Regions from separate parts of the Bradyrhizobium sp. SOJA106 genome, predicted to be linked through region 1. Evidence: predicted binding sites of a transcription regulator. Region 1 holds the regulator's gene; each other region holds the start of a gene.
What was found. Region 1 encodes LexA, which represses DNA repair genes until DNA is damaged. Its sites were predicted from a motif close to TGTTCNNNNTGTGTTCNG; they were not measured.
Positions count from the first base shown of each region.

Region 1 (5,406 bases):
CACGAGCTCGGTAAGATCAGCGACGAGGACTATTTCGCCTCGCTGCGCACCTCACTCGGGATCGGCATTTCGGATGCGCAGTTCCTGGAGGGGTGGAACGCGATTTTCGCCGGCGAGATGCCTGATATCGCCGAGCTGTTGCCGCGTGCGGCAAGGCAGATGCCGCTCTACGCGTTCTCCAACACCAACCGGCCGCATGTGGACTATTTCTCGAAAGAATATGCCGAGTTGCTTGGCCATTTCCGAGAGATCTACCTCTCCTCCAGCATCGGCCTACGCAAGCCGGACGCGGAGGCTTTCGACCATGTCGTGGCCGCCATCGGCGTGCCCGCCAACCGGATCGTGTTCTTCGACGATCTTGCCGAGAACATCGAGGGGGCCCGCGCCCGTGGCTTGACCGCGGTGCACGTGACCTCGCCCACGATGTCGGGAAGGCACTGAAAGCACTTGGGGTTTGACGTTCGGTGCGGTTCGGCCTGTTACCGGGTCAGCCGGTGCTGGAACTAATTTGGCGCAGAATGAGGAACCAAATCACTTTGTGCAATTTTGTACGGAGTTCCCGGAACGAATGTTCGCGGGCGGACTCATGACTCCGTTGGGAATTCTACATCGGACTCATCCTCGTGTTGGGCAAAACCTACCTCACCAAGCAGGCCTCGCTGCTGATGAAATACGCCAGAACCACCTCGGATTCTGAGCTCTCCGCCAAATTGATCAGCAAGGCCGCCGACCTGAAATCGCAAGCCGATCCGCTGCCCGACAAGGATCAGAGTCCCAAAGCGCCGGACGTCAGTCCGGACGAGCAGCCGGGGAGTTGACCGATGCTGGCCGTGGCGCTCGTCCTTCTCATCCTCGCCATGGCCATCCTCATACCGGTCTGTCTCGCCTTCCGGATCATGCCGCGGCGGATTTGACGTCAGTCTTTCACTGCAGTGCGGATCACACAGGATGAATCATCCTGCGTGACCGCCTTTTTGCCTCTGCGCCTGCACTCGGCTAGAACTCTCGCCGCCGATTTGCCCGAAGGGGCGTAGCTGGAGTTTTCACCCGTGGCCCTGATGCCGGTTTCTGACGCGCTTGCCGCGGTGCTTGCCGGCGCAGAGCCGCTGCCTGAAGAGATGGTCGCCCTCGACCACGCCTTCCACCGCGTGCTCGCCCGCCACGTCGCTGCGCGGCGCACGCAGCCGCCGCAGGCGATGTCGGCGATGGATGGCTATGCGGTGCGCGCGGCCGATGCCGCGACAACCGAGTCCCAGCTCACCGTGATCGGCGAAGTCGCGGCGGGCCGGCCGTTTGCGGGATCGGTCGGTAGCGGCGAAGCCGTGCGGATCTTCACCGGCGGCGTCGTTCCCGATGGCGCCGATGCGGTCGTGATCCAGGAGGACACGGTCGTGGACGGCGGGCGCATCACCATCAAGGAAGCGGCAGTGACGGGACGGCACATCCGCCCGGCCGGCGTCGATTTCCGCGAGGGCGACGTGCTGCTGCGCGAGGGCATCCGGCTGACCGAGCGCGACCTTGCACTCGCCGCCGGCATGAATCACCCGCTTCTGCCCGTCCGCCGCCGCCCGAAAGTCGCGATCCTCGCCACCGGCGACGAGCTTGTGATGCCGGGCGCCACGCCTGGCCCCGGCCAGATCGTCTATTCCAATGGCTACGCCCTTCACGCGCTCGCGCGCAGCGAGGGGGCCGATACCGTCGATCTCGGTGTTGCCGCCGATACCCTGGACGCCACCACGGCGGGCATCCGCCGCGCCCGCGAGAGCGGCGCCGACATCCTGATCACCACCGGCGGCGCCTCGGTCGGCGACCACGATCTGGTCCAGCAGGCACTGACGGCCGAGGGGATCGCGATCACATTCTGGAAGATCGCGATGCGGCCCGGCAAGCCGATGATGCATGGACGCCTGGCGGCAATGCGCGTGATCGGGCTGCCCGGCAATCCCGTGTCATCCTATGTGTGTGCCTTCCTGTTCATGGTGCCGCTGATTCGCGCGCTGTCGGGCCGTTCCGTGATTCACCATCGCCGCGAACGGGCGGTGCTCGGCCGCGACGTCGGCGCCAACGACCAGCGTGAGGATTATCTGCGCGCACGGCTGGAGACGCGCGACGACGGCACGCTGATCGCCGTTCCCGTCAATCACCAGGATTCCTCACTGCTTGCGAATCTCGCTGCGGCACAGGCACTTCTGGTGCGCGCGCCGTTCGCGCCGAAGGCCGAAGCGGGCACGCCTTGCGAGGTGCTGCGCCTGCCGGTCTGAACGCGCCGGCTACACGCGTGGCGCGAACTTTGTCGCGTTCACGGTAAATTAAGCAGTTGCGGAACATGTATCGAACATATAGTGTCCGTTCATGATTTGTTTCGAGCATGTAGCGGCTTATCGCTGAATTCAGCGTCTCGGAATCGAACGACATCAACCGGGGGATTTTGGTCGAGATGTTAACGCGCAAACAATACGAGCTCCTGCGGTTCATCAGCGAGCGATTGAAGGAAAGCGGCGTGCCGCCCTCCTTCGACGAGATGAAGGACGCGCTCGATCTGCGCTCGAAGTCGGGCATCCATCGCCTGATCACCGCACTCGAGGAGCGCGGCTTCATCCGCCGCCTGCCCAATCGCGCCCGCGCCATCGAAGTCATCAAGCTGCCCGAGCTGCAGGCCGCGGCCGGCAACCGCCGCGGCTTCACGCCGAGCGTCATCGAAGGCAATCTCGGCAAGGTGAGGACGACGTCCAGCCCGCCCGCCGACGAGGGCGAGCGCCCCGTCGCCGTGCCGGTGATGGGCCGCATTGCGGCCGGCACGCCGATCGAGGCGTTGCAGACTCGCAGCCATACGATCAGCGTCCCGCCCGACATGCTCGGCTCGGGCGAGCATTACGCGCTCGAGGTGCGCGGCGATTCCATGGTGGAAGCCGGCATCCTCGACGGCGACATGGCGCTGATCCAGCGCAACGAGACCGCCGACACCGGCGACATCGTGGTGGCGCTGATCGACGACGAGGAAGCGACCTTGAAGCGCTTCCGCCGTCGTGGCGCCTCGATCGCGCTCGAGCCCGCCAATGCGGCCTATGAGGTGCGCATCCTGCCGCCGAACCGGGTCAAGATTCAGGGCAAGCTGATCGGGCTTTATCGGAAGTACTGATACCGCAAGTCCTGAGCGCGCTGTCCGCGCGCTCCGGTCGGCATCGCCATCAGAGATCGGAGCGGATGATTGTCCGCTCCCGCTGGATAGTCTTTCTGGTTTCGCTCAGATTATCCGGCCCCTGCTCCGACGCTACATCCTCGGCACGCCGCACCAAGCAGACCGCTTCGGGATGGCTTTTGAAGGTTCGAGGAGACGTCATGCGCAAGATCATCCTGAGCACGGTGGCCGCAGCGCTGATTGCGGGATCAACGTCGCAAGCCGTTGCTGCACCATCGCATCGCCATGTCCGCAAGGACACCGCCAAGGAAACGGTAGCGAGCGAGCAAGTCCGAAACGCGCGCAATGCGCTCACGCAGCCATCACAATCGGTCTGGCCATATTCCGGCTGGTCGGCGCCCGCCGGCCGCTGACACGCGCCCACCGAATGCGCGAAAGCAGGGTTTGTTCCTAGCGCCTTCGGGAAAGATAATGTGATCGCATGCTGCGGTGGCGAGCCGCAGATTTGCCTATAACCGCGCAGACGCTATGATGCTTCCACTCTGATAGAGGCCTGCGCCTCGTAAGACAGAGGCGCGGGTTGCTATCTCCGCATGAGGAGCACCCACGATGTGTGACTACAGCCTGCATGCCGTCGCATCGCGCCCTGCCGAAGTCGGCGAGACGATCGTGACGACAACTTTCCGCGGCACCTCGACGCGCGGCTTTGCCTCCGCGGCCGATCCAACAGTCGCGGTCTGCCTGCTGCCGGGAACGGAGCTCGCCTTCGCCGACAACGTCCGCTACGACAATCGCTGGATCTGGACGCGCACCGTCAACTCGCGCGTCGGCAAGTTCGGCAAGATCGATCCGCACATTCCCGATCGCCATCATGATGCGATCGAGTTCCCCGACGGCAAATACGTGCTGGTGACGCAACTCGTCGAAGGCCAGCAAGCAACTGTGCTGCAACTGCCCGTGACGCAGCCGCTTGGCGAGCGCGAGCACAAGCCGCAGGTCAGTGCCGAGAACCGGCCGGCAACTCCGCGTCTGCCGATCGGCTGACGCAGATATCCCGGGCCGACAGCCCGGGCCAGGAAGAGAGATCGCCATCGCCGGCCGTGGCCGGCGACGTGGTGTGGCTTGCGTCTCTCGACATCCGGGCGGACGAGGTCAGCCCACCGCCTTCCCGCCGCACGAAGTTTGCGCTGTCCTGCCTGAATTTTGACCGTCCGCTCCGCAAGTAAATGCCCGATGCTGTCTCGGCTGGTGTCTTGGCTGGCGTCTTGGCACGAGGCGGCGGGCACGTTCGATGAAGACCTTCATTCGCGTCGTTGAGCTCTGGGTACCGGACCGGACGCGCATGCGGCTGGAATTCGGCGGCGGCCTCTACGACGAGGGGCTGTCCGCGTTCAAGGCTGTGAGCGAGGATCTGAATTTCGGATATGACGAGGGACTTCCCGGCAAGGCCTGGGCGAGCGGCCACCCGGTGATTCTCACCAAATTCGCCAACTCCGATTTCAAGCGAACTGATGAGGCGCTGGCGGCGGGACTCACCTGTGGGGTCGCGGTGCCGGTATTTTCAGGCGAATTCCTGCAAGCCGTGATGGTGCTGTTCTGCGGCGACGACGAGGCGCATGTCGGCGCGATCGAGCTCTGGCACAATGATCCTGACGTCTCACACGAGATGGGACTCGTCGATGGCTACTATGGCACTGCCGACATGTTCGAGTTCAACTCCCGCCACACCAGGTTTCCGCGCGGCTTCGGCCTGCCCGGACGCACCTGGAAAGCGGGCCTGCCGCTGATCATCAAGGAACTGCACAACGCCAAGAGCTTTCTGCGCTGGGAGGATGCAGCCGAGATCGGCATCAATCTCGGCGTCGGCATCCCCTACCGAACCGGCACCGACCAGACCTGGGTGCTGACCTTCCTCTCCGCACAGGCATCGCCGATTGCGCGACGCTTCGAGATCTGGGTCCCGAACGAGACCCGCTCCGCGCTCGTCTTCCGCGACGGCGATTGCAGCGCGCAGACCGATCTTGCCGCGCTCTATGCCGAAAAGTCCATCACCAGGGGCGACGGCAGCATTGGCGGCGCCTGGGCCACCGGCATGCCCGCGATCAACGATGATCTCTCCCATGACCGCTCGACCTCGGCCGCGGCGGCACGCGCGGCCGGACTGAGCCGGATGGTGGCCCTGCCCGTCGTCGGCAAGTCCGGCCTCGACTCCGTGCTGGCTTGGTACCTGTAGCCGGTACGCTCAATCATCGGCCTGCAAGTCCGTC
Region 1 is NZ_CM182549.1:4,815,797-4,821,202, forward strand. It holds partial or broken gene AC5V87_RS22270 (HAD-IA family hydrolase) at 1-458, shown strand, start outside; gene AC5V87_RS22275 (hypothetical protein) at 624-818, shown strand; gene AC5V87_RS22280 (molybdopterin molybdotransferase MoeA) at 1,050-2,261, shown strand; gene lexA (transcriptional repressor LexA) at 2,438-3,139, shown strand; gene AC5V87_RS22290 (hypothetical protein) at 3,340-3,552, shown strand; gene AC5V87_RS22295 (hypothetical protein) at 3,749-4,183, shown strand; gene AC5V87_RS22300 (GAF domain-containing protein) at 4,431-5,372, shown strand; gene AC5V87_RS22305 (ComEC/Rec2 family competence protein) at 5,382-5,406, opposite strand, start outside.

Region 2 (5,406 bases), 2.6 Mb from region 1:
GCGTGTCCAACGGCTATAGCGCCAGTGTTGTGCGCGCAGGCGTGAACTATCACTTCTGATAGCTGAAGAAGAAAATACCGGACACAACTTCCCGGCCGCTCGCGGCCGGGATTTTTTTAGCCAGGCGCGCTAGGAGAGGATGACCAAGTTGACCGCCTTCGGTCCCTTCCCCTTCTTGTCCGGTTCGACTTCGAAAGTAATACGCTGTCCTTCGGCAAGGTCCTTCAATCCCGCCCGCTCCACAGCGGTGATGTGAACGAAGACATCACGACCGCCGTCGTCAGGTTTGATGAAACCGTAGCCGCGCTCGCCGTTGAAGAACTTGACCGTCCCCGTCATGGCCATCGGGAAACTCCCCCTCATTGCTCCTCCGTCGCGACGCAGACTCACGTCACGACATGACCGGGCCTCACGAAGCCCGGGAGCTGGCCATCCTTGGGCGGACCTCATCGGTCCGTCGGATCTTTCTTAGGCCTTCACTCCGCCGCAACCATTCGCGGAAGCGGAACGTAAAGCCAGTCACGCAAACAGCATAATACGGTTCGTTGCAGATTGACTACCGCTCCTGCATCTTTTTCCCAAGAATGCCGGAGTGTTACGGTCGAGGTACCTCTAATCGGAATCTGGCAGCGCCGCCCTGGCCAAGCGGCATTTCGAGCTCCGGCAGGATGGTCTTGAGTTCGCCTTGCAGTGTGTAGGGGGGATTGACAATCAGGAGCCCCGTGGAGGTGAGCGCTGCGCCATCAAGCTGCGGCGACACGCTGAATTCGAGGCGCAGACATTTTCCGGGAGGCTTTGCTGCGGCTGCGAGCCGTGCCACCGATTGCGCCAGCGTGTCGGTGGCGCGCCGGTTCTTGGCCGGATACCAGATTACATAGATACCGGTCGGCCATTTCGCGAAGGCCTTTGCGAAGGCTTCGCCGAGCTTTTCGAACTCGTCCTTGTCCTCGAACGGCGGATCGATCAGCACGAGGCCGCGTCGCTCCTTCGGCGGTACGAAGGCGGGCAGCGCGACCCAGCCGTCGAGATCGACGACGCGGGCCTGCTCGTCGCGTCGCAGCACGTCGATCAGCGCCTTGCGCGCCTTCGGCTCGAGCTCGCAGGCAACGAGCCGGTCCTGCGGCCGGAGCAGGCCGCGCGCGATCAGCGGCGAGCCCGGATAAGCCTTGAGCTCGCCCTTCGGATTGAAGGCGCGGACGATGTCGAGATAGGGTTTCGTCAGCGCCGCAGTCTCGTTGGAAAGACGTGCCTGCATCAGCCGCGCGATGCCGGTCAGCCACTCGCCGCCGCGCCGCGCCTCGTCGCTTTCGAGATCGTAGAGCCCGGCGCCGGCATGGGTGTCGATGACGCGGAACGCGCCCGGCTTGTCCTGCAGGTACGTGATGATGCGCGCCAGCACGATGTGCTTGATGACATCGGCGAAGTTGCCGGCATGGAAAGCGTGGCGGTAGTTCATGGCGGACAGTTACGACATCGCGCGATGAAAGTAACTGCCGTCATTTCGGGCGGTGCGTTAGCACCGAGCTATGGTGCGCAATTGCGCACCTGAGAATCCCGAGATTCCGGGTCTGGTGCTAGCGCACCATCCCGGAATGACGACGAGAGAGTTGTGCCTCAACCGCCCCTGATCGGCGGCATCGTCACCTGGTCGCGGCGGCAGGCGCGGCGGTCGGTTTCCTCGCAGGAGCGGAATTGCAGATCCTTGCTGAGGCAAATGCGCACTTCGGACAGCCGCGTCCGGTTGCAGGTGACCGAAATGGCGGCATTGCTCAGGCCCGGATTGGCCTTGATGAAGGCCTCCTCGACCTCCGCCGGCGCCACGGTCTTGGCCTGCGACAAGTCGAGATACTCGGCCGGAATTTTGATCGCGGCGCGCGCCTTGCGGATCATCTCGAAATAGCTGCGGCCTTCGAGACCGGAGCAGGTGCCGTGCTTGTCCCATTCGTTGAAGATCAGGCCCGGCGCCGGCATCAGATCGAGCATTGAGGAGACGATGTTGCGGTTCAGCCGCGGCGCCGGCCGCTGGCAATATTCGGGGAAACCGCTCTCATATTGCGGCCATAGCCCGTGCACCACGAAGGCGTAGGGCCGGCCGCTGCACTGGATCTGGGAGCGGCCGCCGCGCTCCGCCGCCTCCTCGCAGAACGAGGGCGACCATGACAGCGACAGCACATAGAAATCGAATTCGCCGGGCGCGTTCTGCCGCTTGTCCTGCGCCTTGGCGCCGCCGGCCAGCGTGACCAGCCCGGCAGCCAGGGTCAGCGAGATCATCAGGCGGGAGAATGAATGCAATCTGGAATGAAACATGGCGATGCCCCTCAACTAGACTGTGCAGCCAGCCTAGCAGGCGAAAGGAACATTTCAAGAACAAAATTCAGCCGAGACACGTTCGGCGGCCTGATCGGGCCGAATCAGGCTTCTCGAATTACTGCCGGGCAGCGCGGCAGGCCGGATTGTAGGCCCAGTTGCGGTCGAGCCCGACCACGCACCATTCGACGCCGTTGCCGTAGCCGGCAAAGCCGCCGTCCTCGATGATCGAGAAATGCACCTTGCGCACCTTGCCGTCGTTGAGCAGGGCGTCGCCGGTGCAATAGCGGCGCGGAATGTTGTCGGACTGCCAGGGCCGGAACGCGACCTCGTGAACGGCGGCGAACCCCGTGATCTTCAACGGGGAATTCCAGAACGAGCTTTCCTTCTCCCAGAACTGGGTGGCAATCGTCGGCAGCGCCTTGTCGCAATCGGCGACGGCGCCGTCATAGCGCGGCCCGCTCAGCCAGAAGTTCAACTCGAGCGGATTGGCGGCCTTCGCCTCACCGAGCGACAGCGCTCCGAACATGAGGCCGAGCACGGTGGCAAAGCGGAGCGATTTCAGGGAGAGGGCGCGCATGGGCAATCCGGACAGCTGGTCTTGCGAAGTTCGGACGGTGCCGCGAAGGCCGGGCGGGGTCAAGTGCAGCGCGGCAACACTTGGCGAGGAGTTGACCATAAGGGCGTGGCCGGCAGGGCTTCGGTTCTTTTCACTTCCATCCCGGCGCCGTAAACTGGCGCCTCCAAACTGGAGTAACGGGAATGCGAATCATTGCGGCCGCGGGCCTTCTCGCCCTGGGTATTTTGGCGAGCCAATCGGCGCGCGCTGACATCCTTCCGGTCCCGCCGTTCAAGGGCAACGACACCGGCGGCATCATCGCCTATTCGATGGCGACCCAGGTCGATGCCCGTCAGGTCGCGGTCGATCACTGCGCGCGCTACGGCAAGGTCGTGAAATTCCTCGCGGTGCAGGCCTATGAGGGCGGCTATATCTCGTTCTCCTGCCGCTGGGTGCCCTATGGCGCCGCCGAACAGCCGATCCGCACGCTGTACTGAGGCGTCGTCGTAACGCTGCCTCTCTCAAGCCGGGAGCCTCGAACATGACGCGCAAACTCGCTTTGCTCGGCTCAAGCCTTTGCCTCGTCTTGTCGGCGGGCGCAGCCGGCGCCGACGACCTGCCGGTGCGCAAGGCCGGTCTCTGGGAAATGAAGATGGTCAGGAGCGGCTCGGCGATGCCCGAAATGACCATGCAGCACTGCACTGACGAGACCGTCGACAAGGAGATGAGCAACAACGTCTCCCCGATGGCCAAGCAGATCTGCTCCAAGCAGGACATCAAGAAGACCGCGACCGGCTATGTCAGCGATTCCGAGTGCAGCGTCGCCGGCATCAGCACGACCTCGCATGCCGAGATTACGGGCGATTTCAATTCTGCCTACACGGTGAAGACCTCCTCGCACGCGCAAGGCGGCGCTGCCGGTGCCGCGGGCCGCGATACCTCCATGACGCTCGAAGCGAAGTGGCTAGGCGCCTGCAAGCCGGACCAGAAGCCGGGCGACATCGTGATGCCCGGCGGCTTCAAGATGAACGTGCGCGACGTGGACAAGCTGAAAGCGTTGCTGCCGAAGTAAGCGGCAAATGCCGGTGTGCTCCCTCGCCCCGTTCTTACGGGGCCGCGACGAGCTTCGCTCGCGCTGGAAGGGTCGGGGTGAGGGGCCTCTCTCCGCGAATGAGATTGTCCTGAGACCTGTACCCCCTCATTCGATCGGCGATCGAATTCGACCTCTCTCCGCAAGCGGGCGAGGTAAGAAACTACACCGGAATTCTCACGCTTGCTCTCAATCCCCCCATCGGGCTGTCGCCGAGCGTGATGTCGCCGCCGTGGGAGCGGGCGATGTCGCGGGCGATGGCGAGGCCGAGGCCCGTGCCGCCTTCATCCTGGTTGCGGGCGTTGTCGAGCCGCAGGAACGGCTTGAACACCTCTTCGCGCAAGTGGACGGGAATGCCCGGGCCGTCGTCATCGACGGTGACGGTGAGATAGCGGTGATCGCGCTGGCCGGTGATGGCGATGGCCTTGCCGTAGCGCGCGGCGTTGGTGACGAGGTTGGCGAGGCAGCGCTTGAACGAGGCCGGCTTCACCGTGACGACGGGCAGGCCGTGGAAGGCCACGGTCGCGGTGTGGCCGTGGCGCTCGGCATCGCTGCGCAGCTCTTCCAGGGCCTGCGCCATGTCGGTCGGCTGCGACTGCTCGCCGGAATCGCCGCGGGCAAAAGCGAGGTAATCCTCCAGCATCATTGACATCTCGTCGACGTCCTTGCGCATGCCCTCGAGCTCGGGATTGTCGCCGATCAGCGCCAGCTCGAGCTTGAAGCGGGTCAGGATTGTGCGCAGGTCATGGCTCACGCCGGCGAGCATCGCGGTGCGCTGCTCCATGGTGCGCTCGATGCGCGACTTCATCTCGATGAAGGCGACCGCCGCGCGCCGCACCTCGCGCGCACCTCTGGGTCTGAAGTTCGGGGCTTCGCGGCCCTTGCCGAAGCTTTCGGCGGCGTCGGCAAGGCGCAGGATCGGCTTGATCTGGTTGCGCAGGAACAGCACCGCAACGATCAGCAGGATCGAGGACGTGCCGACCATCCAGAACAGGAAGATCTCCGAGTTCGAGGCATAGGCCGCGCTGCGCTGCGCGAACACGCGCATCACGGCATCGTCGAGCTGGATGCGGATCTCGACCAGGTTGGAGCGGCCGACGGTGTCGATCCAGAACGAGCGTCCGATCTGGCGGCCGAGCTGCACCGACAGCGTCTGGTCGAGCAGCGAGAAGAACGGCTTTGGTCCCGGCGGCGGCATGTCACCGGCGGGCAGGAAATCGACGACGAGGCCGAGGCGTTGCTGCGCGATGCGGCGGATCTGGTCGCGGTCCTTGTCCTGCGGATAGCCCTTGTAGACGTCGATCAGCGCGGCGATGTCCTGCACCACCGCGGCTGACAGGCGGCGCGTCACCGTATTCCAGTGTCGCTCCATGAACACGAAGGCGACGACCGATTGCAGGATCACCATCGGCACGATCATGATCAGCAGCGCGCGGGCATAGAGCCCGGT
Region 2 is NZ_CM182549.1:7,422,385-7,427,790, reverse strand. It holds gene AC5V87_RS35055 (outer membrane protein) at 1-59, shown strand, start outside; gene AC5V87_RS35050 (cold-shock protein) at 130-345, opposite strand; gene AC5V87_RS35045 (23S rRNA (adenine(2030)-N(6))-methyltransferase RlmJ) at 596-1,456, opposite strand; gene AC5V87_RS35040 (ribonuclease T2 family protein) at 1,615-2,307, opposite strand; gene AC5V87_RS35035 (hypothetical protein) at 2,426-2,887, opposite strand; gene AC5V87_RS35030 (hypothetical protein) at 3,070-3,363, shown strand; gene AC5V87_RS35025 (DUF3617 domain-containing protein) at 3,408-3,938, shown strand; gene AC5V87_RS35020 (ATP-binding protein) at 4,120-5,406, opposite strand, start outside.
Region 2: the regulator LexA is predicted to act here: its motif matches at 2,353-2,370, upstream of AC5V87_RS35040 (ribonuclease T2 family protein).

Region 3 (5,406 bases), 120 kb from region 1:
AAAACGTCATAATTGTTGGCAGATTGTCGCAGCTCGGGATCACGCAAAAAAAAAGCCGGCGCAAGGCCGGCCTTTGATCTGTGAATGATGTCAGATGGATATCAGTATTTCGCGATGACCGGGCCACCCCAGCGATAATTGATACGAACGAGACCCATATCGACGTCCTGGCGGACGCGTTCGGTCTGGACGAGAACGCCGCCGAGGGTGAAGTCGACGTTACGACTGCCGAGGAAGATGTGATCGTACTCGACGCCTACCGACCAGTTTGGAGCGAAGCCAAATTCGAGACCGGCGCCGACCGTTCCGCCCCAGCGGGTTTCCCGGGCCGATCCGAAGGTAGTGCCTGCACCCACGAAACCTGGCGCGACGATGAGGTCGTATTTGTCGCCCACGACCGCGCCACCACCCTTTACGTAGAACAGAACGTTATTCCAGGCATAGCCGACCTGGCCGGTAATCAGGCCGAAGGCATCGATCCGAGTACGGTTCTGCTGACCCGGGGCAGTCGGGCTGATGTTGTTTCCGCTGAAGTCAGCCCAGTTGCCCTGGCCTTCCAGGCCAAACACCCAGTTGGCGGATTGCCAACGATATCCGATTTGACCGCCGACCGTGCCGCCCGACGCGTCATGGCAGCCGTCTGTGATCAGCGTGCCGACGACCGGTGTCACGAAATCCCAGCAATTGCGGCTCGTACCCCAGCCACCGTTGATGCCGATGTAGAAGCCGCTCCAGTCGTAAACGGTCGCCACCACCGGTGCCGGAGCCTTGGTGTAGGGACGCGCCGCGAGATCCGCCGCGCTTGCGGGAGCCGACAGGCCCAACGCTATTGCACTGATTGCACCAAACAAAATCTTATTCATTGCAGTCTCCCCAGTTTCGTCCGCTTCTCGAAGTCCCCGAAACGGTTGATCAGGCGCGACGCCCATATGGACTCAATTCCAAGGCAACCGTAGCTCAATGGTGAGGCAGAGTCCGTCTCCGAAATGCAACAGTCAGGGACCATCTGAGGCGTTTCTAACTTGATGAATGTTAAGCGCTTTTGCCCGTTGCCGGGAACCGGAAAAAGTTCCATCCGACGCTTGCTATTTTTGACGCCACCTCCGCCCGGTCCTGCCGCGCGTTGAGTGCGATCTGCACAAGAACAAATCTGGAACAAGCCAAGGGCTGATGCTATATGTGGGGATAACCTGAGGGGCGACGGGCTGATCACCCCGCGCGAGCGTATAGGTCGGCTCAACGGGGCGGCGGAGCTTCGCGGCGGGCGGGTTCGGCCTTTTGACATTCAATGGCATTTGGAGTGGAGAGCGGCGATGGCGGGAAGCGTCAACAAGGTCATTCTGGTTGGAAACCTCGGCAAGGACCCCGAAATCCGCCGCACCCAGGACGGGCGGCCGATCGCGAATTTGAGCATCGCCACCTCGGAGACCTGGCGCGACAAGAACAGCGGCGAACGCAAGGAAAAGACCGAGTGGCACCGCGTGGTGATCTTCAACGAAGGTCTCTGCAAGGTCGCCGAGCAGTACCTGAAGAAGGGCGCCAAGGTTTACATCGAGGGCGCGCTGCAGACCCGCAAATGGACCGACCAGAGCGGCGTTGAGAAGTACTCCACCGAGGTCGTGCTGCAGGGCTTCAACTCGACGCTGACGATGCTCGATGGTCGCGGCGGGGGCGGAGGAGGCGGCAGCTTCGGCGACGAGCCGGGCGGCGATTTCGGCTCCTCGGGTCCCGTCAGCAGCGCGCCGCGCCGTCCCGTGGCTGCCGGCGGCGGTGGCCGCAACAGCGACATGGACGACGATATCCCGTTCTGAGGCGGGCCACCCCGCGACAACGGGCCGGATCGGGCGGCGCGTTCCACGCGAGGTCAGCAGATCGTACTAATTGGCGGGACGGGCTCGGGACTTCCGGGCCCGCTTCACGTTTGGGATGAACTCGGATCGCGCCCGGCCAGCGGGCTCGCCGGGGCTCCTGCCGCCCGGTTTGACAGGGGCCAAAGCGCAATTCCTGCAAGCTGCTCCGGAAGCCGCCCAAGTGGCGGTCGCAGGGGCTTAAGTTATTGGAAGAATGAGCGGAAAAAGCACCTTGGGACGGGCCGTAAGGGTGGTTATCGGGGCGTCGATGCGCTATATGATTCCCAGATAAACCTCACCGGATTTCCCCTTGGCTGACGACGACAACAAGCCCGGCGACCAGCCGGCGCAACCCTCGGACATTCGCCCCGTCTCCATCCTCGACGAGATGAAGAAGTCCTACCTCGATTACGCCATGAGCGTGATCGTGTCGCGCGCGCTGCCCGATGCACGCGACGGCCTGAAGCCGGTGCATCGCCGCATCCTGTTCGCGATGAACGAGAAAGGCTACACGCCCGACAAGAAGCACAAGAAGTCGGCCGGTATCGTCGGCGACGTCATGGGCCAATACCATCCGCATGGCGACCAGGCGATCTATGATGCGTTGGTGCGCATGGCGCAGCCTTTCTCGATGCGCGAGCTGCTGGTCGACGGGCAGGGCAATTTCGGCTCCGTCGACGGCGATCCGCCGGCGGCGATGCGCTACACCGAGTCGCGCCTGGCCAAGATCGCGCTGAAGCTGCTCGACGACATCGATAACGAAACCGTCGACTTTCAGGATAACTACGACGGTTCGACCAAGGAGCCGGTGGTTTTGCCGGCGCGGTTCCCGAACCTGCTCGTCAATGGCGCCGGCGGCATTGCCGTCGGCATGGCCACTAACATTCCGCCGCACAATCTCGGCGAGGTGATCGATGCCTGCCTCGCGTTGATCGACAATCCGGCGCTGACGATCGACGAGCTCAACAACATCATCCCCGGCCCGGATTTCCCCACCGGCGGCATCATCCTGGGACGCCAGGGCATCCGCAGCGCCTATCACCTCGGCCGTGGCTCCATCGTGATGCGCGGCAAGGTCACCTTCGAGACGATCCGCAAGGAGCGCGAGGCGATCGTCATCACCGAGATCCCCTATCAGGTGAACAAGGCGACGATGGTCGAGCGCATCGCCGAGCTCTACAAGGAAAAGAAGATCGAGGGCATCGCCGACCTGCGCGACGAATCCGATCGCGACGGCTACCGCGTCGTGGTCGAGCTCAAGCGCGATGCCGTGCCCGACGTGGTGCTCAATCAGCTCTACAAGTTCACGCCGCTGCAAACCAGCTTCGGCGTCAACGCCGTCGCGCTCGACAGTGGTCGTCCGCAGACGATGAACCTGAAGGACATGCTGACGATCTTCGTCGGTTTCCGCGAACAGGTCGTCACCCGCCGGACCAAGTACAAGCTGCGCAAGGCGCGCGAGCGCGCGCATGAGCAGGTCGGGCTTGCCATCGCAGTCGCCAATATCGACGAGATCATCAAGGTCATCAGGCACTCGCCGACACCGGCGGCTGCCCGCGAAACCCTGATGACGCGCGACTGGCCGGCGCGCGACGTCGAGGACATCATCACGCTGATCGACGATCCCCGCCATCGCATCAACGAGGACGGCACCATCCGCCTGTCGCTGGAGCAGGCGAGGGCGATCCTCGAGCTGCGCCTCGCACGCCTCACCGCGCTCGGCCGCGACGAAATCGGCGAGGAACTGGCAAAGCTTGCCGGCGAGATCGGCGATTATCTCGAGATCCTGCGCTCGCGTGGGCGCATCCTCGACATCATCAAGACTGAGCTTGCGGAGGTGAAGGCGGAGTTCGCCACGCCGCGCAAGACCGTGATCATGGAGCAGGAGGGCGAGGTCGAGGACGAGGACCTGATCCAGCGCGAGGACATGGTCGTCACCGTCTCGCACGCCGGCTACGTCAAGCGCGTGCCGCTGTCGGCCTATCGGGCCCAGCGCCGCGGCGGCAAGGGCCGCGCCGGCATGCAGACCCGCGACGAGGATTTCGTCAGCCGGCTCTTTGTGGCCTCGACTCATACTCCGGTGCTGTTCTTCTCCTCGCGCGGCCAGGTCTACAAGGAGAAGGTCTGGCGGCTGCCGATGGCAGCTCCCAACGCGCGCGGCAAGGCGATGATCAATATCCTGCCGCTGGAACAGGGCGAGCGCATCACCACCATCATGCCGCTGCCCGAAGACGAGTCCACCTGGGGCCAGCTCGACGTGATGTTCGCGACGACGGGCGGCAATGTCCGGCGCAACAAGCTGTCCGACTTCGTCGACGTCCGCCGCTCCGGCATCATCGCCATGAAGCTCGACGACGGCGAAGCGATCGTCGACGTCCAGATCTGCACCGAGCGCGATGACGTGCTGCTGACCGCTGCCGGCGGCCAATGCATCCGCTTCCCGGTCCCCGACGTGCGCGTATTCACCGGGCGCACCTCGATGGGCGTGCGTGGCATTGCGCTCGGCGAGGGCGACAAGGTGATCTCGCTGGCGATCCTGCGCCATGTCGAGACCACCTCCGACGAGCGTTCAGCTTACCTGAAGATGCGCCGCGCGGTCGCCGGCGAAGCGGCGGCTGACGAGGCGGCGGCGGATACCGAGGCCGAGGAGACCTCCGGCAGCTTCCAGCTCGCCCAGGAGCGTTATGTCGAGATGTCGGCGCAGGAGCAGGTGGTGCTGACCGTCTCCGTCAACGGCTACGGCAAGCGGACCTCGTCCTACGAGTACCGCACCACGGGGCGCGGCGGCAAAGGCATCGTCGCCATGAGCGTCAACAGCCGCAACGGCAACCTCGTCGCGTCCTTCCCCGTGGAGGATGCGGACCAGATCATGCTCGTCACCGACAAGGGCCAGCTGATCCGCTGCCCGGTCGAAGGCATCCGCATTGCTGGCCGCTCGACGCAGGGCGTGATCGTGTTCGACACCGCCGAGGACGAGCACGTCGTCTCGGTCGAGCACATCACCGAAGAGGCCGAGAACGGCAACGGCAATGGCAATGGCGAATAGTGAGGGCGGATAGCGAATGGAGCATTGTCCGTTCGCTATCGGCCATTCGCCATTCGCTAGATCTCCAGCTCCGTACCGAACTCCACCACCTGCCTGGTCGGCACGCCGAAGAATGCGGCGGAGCGTTCGGCGTTGCGCTGGAGGAAGGCGAACAGGCCTTCGCGCCACACCCACATGCCAGGCACGTCCTCGCGCGGGATGATGGTCTCGCGACCGACATAATAGGTGACATCGGCGAGATCGATGCCGGGCAGCTTGCCTTGGCGGCAGACGAGCCCCAATCCCTCGTAGATCGTGGGGTTCTGCATGAAGCCGTAGTGCAGGATGACGCGTGTGATGCCGGGGATGATCTCGATCACCTCGGCGCGCTCCTCGTCCGGGATGTGCGGAGACTCCTCGATCAGCACCGTCACCAGCAGCACGCGCTCGTGCAGCACGTGGTTGTGCTTGACGAACTGGGTCAGCGCGAGCGGCACGCCCCGTGGCGCGGACGCCAGGAACGCGGCGGTC
Region 3 is NZ_CM182549.1:4,695,401-4,700,806, reverse strand. It holds gene AC5V87_RS21725 (outer membrane protein) at 102-863, opposite strand; gene AC5V87_RS21720 (single-stranded DNA-binding protein) at 1,314-1,811, shown strand; gene gyrA (DNA gyrase subunit A) at 2,161-4,896, shown strand; gene AC5V87_RS21710 (potassium transporter Kup) at 4,953-5,406, opposite strand, start outside.
Region 3: the regulator LexA is predicted to act here: its motif matches at 1,141-1,158, upstream of AC5V87_RS21720 (single-stranded DNA-binding protein).

Region 4 (5,406 bases), 3.7 Mb from region 1:
TCCAGGCGACGTCGCCCGGCCGCTGCGGATGCGAATAGATCTTGTTGTGCACCGGCAGGAAGCCGTTGCGGTCGACCATGGCGCAGAACGCCATGCGCGCGTCCTTGGCGAGGAAGGCCTCCTGGAACGGCGGCAGCGCGCGGTCGGCCCAGTCCAGATAGCGGGTGCGGTATTGCTGCGGATTGGTGCCGGCGATCTCGACATAGTCGGTGTCGAACAGATCGTCGATCTTGATCTCGCCGCGCGCCAGCGCCTGCTCGAAGATCCGGGTCAGTGCGTTGCCCGCCTCCATCGCGCGGGTGACGAACTCGGTATTCTCCTCGTGGATCGACCAGAGCCTGTCCTCGATCTTCTCGCAGAGCTCGGCATCGGGGGCAACGAACTGCGCGCGGGCGCCGGCCTTGGACTGCTCGGTCACGCGCAGGCGGCAGGCGCCGACGTCTTCGAGCCTGCCTTCGATCATCGTGAGCGGTGCCAGCCGTCCAGCGTCCGCGCCGCCGATCAGCACGCCGTCCATCGCAATCTCGTAGACCGGCATGACGCCGCGCGACGTCTCGAATTTGAGATGGCAGGGCAGCCGCTCGGTTTTGCGGCGGTCGTCGTGCTCGCTCTGGCGCAACAGCACTGCGCAACGCGATTTCAGCTTCTGCGCGAAGGTGGTGACCGCCTTGCCGGCGCTGGCGACGTTCTCGCCGTGGGTCTCGGCGGCCTTGGTCGCGGCGTCGATCTCGGCCGCGCTCTCGCCGACCGAGATGATGAACTCCGACGCGCTCGCGGCATTGCCAGAGATTTCGCTGGTGGTGGCATTCTGCTCGGCGACCGCGCCGTTGACGGTGTCGAACACCGGACGGATCGCCTCGATCGCCTGCGAGATGCGGTGTACGGCGTCGGCCGAGCCGGCGGCGTCGCGCTGGAGCGCGTCGATCTTCTTGGAGATCTCTTCCGTGGCGCCTTGCGTCTGCACCGCGAGTGCCTTCACCTCGGTGGCGACGACCGCGAAGCCTTTGCCGGCCGCACCCGCACGCGCGGCCTCGATGGTCGAGTTGAGCGCGAGCAGCGTCGTCTGCCGCGCGATCTGCGCGATCAGGTTGACCACATTGCCGATGGCGGCCGAGGACTCGCGCAGGCGATCGACATTGGCGCGGGCCTCCTGTGCCGCGGTGCTGGCCTCGTCGGCGAGCTTGCCGGCCGCGCGGACCTGCGCGCCGATGCCTTGCGCGGACTGGGTGAACTTGTCGGCGGCATGGGCGAAGGTCGAGGCGGTCGACTGCGCGGCGTTGGTCCGGCCGGTGAGGGCGTCGGTGCGGTCGCGGATGGCGGCAAGCGTCGCGGCGGTCGCTTCGGCGCCGCCAGCCACTGAATTGGCGGCGCGCTCGAGCTGGCGAATCATCGCCCCGAGCTCGAGTTCCAGCAGTTCCAGGATCTCCCGGGCCGAATCAGCCTCGGCGGCCGGAGCGGGCTCGGAATGGGCCGCCGGCTGCATAGCCTCGGGGGCGACCGCGGACGCAGCCGTATCAGGCAGACGCTTCCGAAATAATCCGAACGCCATCAGGTCTCTCTTGTCGGGGAACGGTCGGGCGCTATTTTCGCAGTCCGGAATGAAATCAGGGTTAACGCTGCCTGACTTCTAGGCACGGGCGAGTACGGTGTTACCTTAAAGTCGTAGAGCCTCTTTCATTCCGGTGGGTGGACGGCCTATAAGGCCGCGCTTCCCTAAGCTCACCTTGGCGCACGATTACGAGACCACGCATGGCCGGACATTCCCAATTCAAGAACATCATGCACCGCAAGGGGCGGCAGGATGCGCAGAAGTCGAAGTTGTTCGGCAAGCTGGCGCGGGAAATCACCGTCGCCGCCAAGCTCGGCACGCCAGACCCGGCCATGAACCCGCGCCTGCGCGCCGCCGTGATCGCCGCGCGCCAGGAGAACATGCCGAAGGACAATATCGAGCGCGCCATCAAGAAGGCGGCCGGTAACGACGGCGAGAACTATGACGAGATCCGCTACGAGGGCTACGGCCCCGGCGGCGTCGCCGTCATCGTCGAGGCGCTGACCGACAACCGCAACCGCGCCGCCTCCGACATCCGCTCCTTTTTCACCAAATCGGGCGGCAATCTCGGCGAAACCGGATCGGTCTCCTTCATGTTCGACCGCACCGGCATCATCGAATACGACCGCAGCGTCGCCGATGACGATGCGGTGCTCGATGCCGCGATCGAGGCCGGCGCCGACGACGTCGTCTCCGGCGAAGGCGGCCACGAGATCTACGCCTCGACCGAGAGCTATCGCGACGTCGCCAAGGCGCTGGAAGCCAAGTTCGGCGAGCCGCGCAAGGCCGCGCTGATCTGGAAGCCGCAGAACACGGTGTCAGTCGACGACGAGACCGGCGAGAAGCTGCTCAAGCTGATGGACCTGCTCAACGAGCACGACGACGTCCAGAACGTCTACGCCAATTTCGAGGTGTCGGACGCGCTGATGGCGAAGATGGGCGGGTAGGCCGTCGGGTAGCCTCATCCACCGCTGTCATCGCCCGCGAAGGCGGGCGATCCAGTATTCCAGAGACGCCAGAAGGATACGGATAAGCCGCGGCGTACTGGGTACCCCGCCTCCGCGGGGTACGACACCGAATGCGTTGATGGCGGCTCCGCTGCCGCTCCCCCACATCCCCTGTTACTTCCGTTCTGTTTCTGTTTCCCCCATCGCGGCCAGCCGCTATCACTGGCCCATGACTGCGCTCCCGATTCGTGGCCCCGTTCGCATCATCGGCATCGACCCCGGCCTGCGCCGCACCGGCTGGGGCGTGATCGAGGCTGAGGGCAATCGTTTGGTCTACATCGCCTGCGGTTCGGTGGAACCGCCGGACGATCTGCCGCTGTCGAGCCGCCTGCTCGCGATCCACGAGGGGCTCGCGGCGGTTCTGTCTGATCACAAGCCGATCGAAGCCGCGGTCGAGCAGACTTTCGTCAACAAGGACGGCGTCGCGACGCTGAAGCTCGGCCAGGCCCGCGGCGTCGCCATGCTGGCGCCCGCAATGTTCGGCATCAGTGTTGCCGAATACGCGCCGAACCAGGTCAAGAAGACGGTGGTCGGCGCCGGCCACGCCGACAAGCAACAGATCGCGATGATGCTGAAGATATTGCTGCCGAAAGCCGAGCCGCCGTCCGCGGACGCGGCCGATGCGCTCGCCATCGCCATCACCCACGCCCATCACCGCCAGAGCACGGCGCTCAGGCTGAAGGTGGTGGGGATATGATCGGTCGATGCAACTCATGGTCGTCATCTCCGGGCTTGTCCTGGGCATCCACGTTCTTTCTTGATGATCGCGAAGTCGTGGATGGCCGGGTCAAGCCCGGCCATGACGACAGAGGAGTGTCCGCCGCGATCGAGGTCCTAAAATGATCGGCAAGCTCAAGGGCCTGATCGATTCCTACGGCGAGGATTTCGTCATCCTCGACGTCGGCGGCGTCGGTTATCAGGTGCATTGCTCGTCGCGCACGTTGCAGCATCTGCCTTCGCCCGGCGAGGCCGCCGTGCTGTCGATCGAGACCTATGTTCGCGAGGATCAAATAAAACTGTTCGGCTTCCGGACCGACCAGGAGCGCGAATGGTTTCGCCTGCTCCAGACCGTGCAGGGCGTCGGCGCCAAGGTCGCACTCGCGGTGCTCGGTACGCTGGCGCCGGCCGATCTCGCCAATGCCATCGCGCTCCGCGACAAGGCCGCGGTGTCGCGCACGCCTGGCGTCGGACCCAAGGTCGCTGAACGCATCGTCACCGAATTGAAGGACAAGGCGCCAGCCTTCGCCAACGTCGATCCCGCCGTAGTTCATCTCGCCGGCGCCGTTGACGACCAGCGCGCGCCGCGCCCGGTGGCGGATGCGATCTCCGCCCTGGTCAATCTCGGCTACGGCCAGCCGCAGGCAGCTGCCGCGATTGCCTCGGCATCGCGCAGTGCCGGTGAAGGCGCCGAGACGGCCCAGCTCATCCGGCTCGGCTTGAAGGAGCTCGCGAAGTGAGCGATCCCAGGGCTTCCCGCATGGTCTCGCCCGAGCGCCGCAGCGACGATGTCGGCGACACCGCGCTGCGCCCGCAATCGCTCTCCGACTTCGTCGGCCAGCAGCAGGCGCGCAAGAATCTCTCGATCTTCATCGAGGCGGCGCGCAAGCGCGGCGAGGCCCTGGATCACGTGCTGTTCGTCGGTCCCCCCGGCCTCGGCAAGACCACGCTGGCGCAGATCGTGGCGAAAGAGCTCGGCGTCGGCTTTCGCGCGACGTCAGGCCCTGTCATCGCCAAGGCCGGCGATCTCGCCGCGCTACTGACCAATCTCGAAGAGCGCGACGTGCTCTTCATCGACGAGATCCATCGCCTGAGTCCGGCGGTGGAAGAGGTGCTCTATCCCGCGATGGAGGATTTCCAGCTCGACCTCATCATCGGCGAGGGGCCGGCGGCGCGCTCGGTCAAGATCGAGCTGTCGAAATTCACCCTCGTCGGCGCCACCACGCGCGCAGGCCTGCTCACCAATCCCTTGCGCGACCGTTTCGGCATTCCGGTCCGGCTCAATTTCTACACCATCGAGGAGCTCGAGAGCATCGTCACCCGCGGCGCCCGCGTGCTCAACGTCGGCATGAGCGCTGACGGCGCCAACGAGATCGCGCGCCGCGCCCGCGGCACGCCGCGCATCGCCGGCCGTCTGCTCCGCCGCGTGCGCGACTTTGCTTCAGCCGCCAACGCCGAAAAGATCGACCGAGAGATCGCCGACCACGCGCTGAGCGCGCTCGAGGTCGACGCCGCGGGCCTGGACGCCATGGACCGCCGCTACCTCTCGACCATCGCGCTCAACTATGGCGGCGGTCCCGTCGGCGTCGAAACCATGGCCGCCGCACTCTCGGAGCCGCGCGATGCGATCGAGGACATCATCGAGCCTTATCTCATCCAGTGCGGCTATCTCCAGCGCACCCCGCGCGGTCGCCTACTCACCTCGCACGCCTTCCGCCATCTCGGCCTCGCCGAACCCTCGCGCGATGCGGCGGCACAGTTCGGCCTGTTCGGCACCGACGAGAGCTACGACTGATCGCGCAAAAGACCAGGTTGCCATGAACTTCGAGTAATCTTTGTGCAGGCAATTTGCACGAGGATACGGGTGGTCTGCACCGGCGCACCCCAATTCCGCTTCAATCGGGCCGCATCAGGAAAGTGCATCACGATCGGGCTTCCATGATCTCGCGTCGGCATCTCATCCGGTCCATCGGCGGCCTGTCCGCCCTCGGCGTCTCGACCGCGGCCTATGGCGTCGGCATCGAGCCGATGCGGCTCCGCGTCACCCGCTATCATCCCGCCCCGCGGCAATGGCCGGCGGATTTCCGGCTGAAGATCGCGGCGATCGCTGACATTCATGCCTGCGATCCCTGG
Region 4 is NZ_CM182549.1:1,113,856-1,119,261, forward strand. It holds gene AC5V87_RS05190 (methyl-accepting chemotaxis protein) at 1-1,549, opposite strand, end outside; gene AC5V87_RS05195 (YebC/PmpR family DNA-binding transcriptional regulator) at 1,750-2,496, shown strand; gene ruvC (crossover junction endodeoxyribonuclease RuvC) at 2,726-3,253, shown strand; gene ruvA (Holliday junction branch migration protein RuvA) at 3,396-4,013, shown strand; gene ruvB (Holliday junction branch migration DNA helicase RuvB) at 4,034-5,068, shown strand; gene AC5V87_RS05215 (metallophosphoesterase) at 5,212-5,406, shown strand, end outside.
Region 4: the regulator LexA is predicted to act here: its motif matches at 2,678-2,695, upstream of ruvC (crossover junction endodeoxyribonuclease RuvC).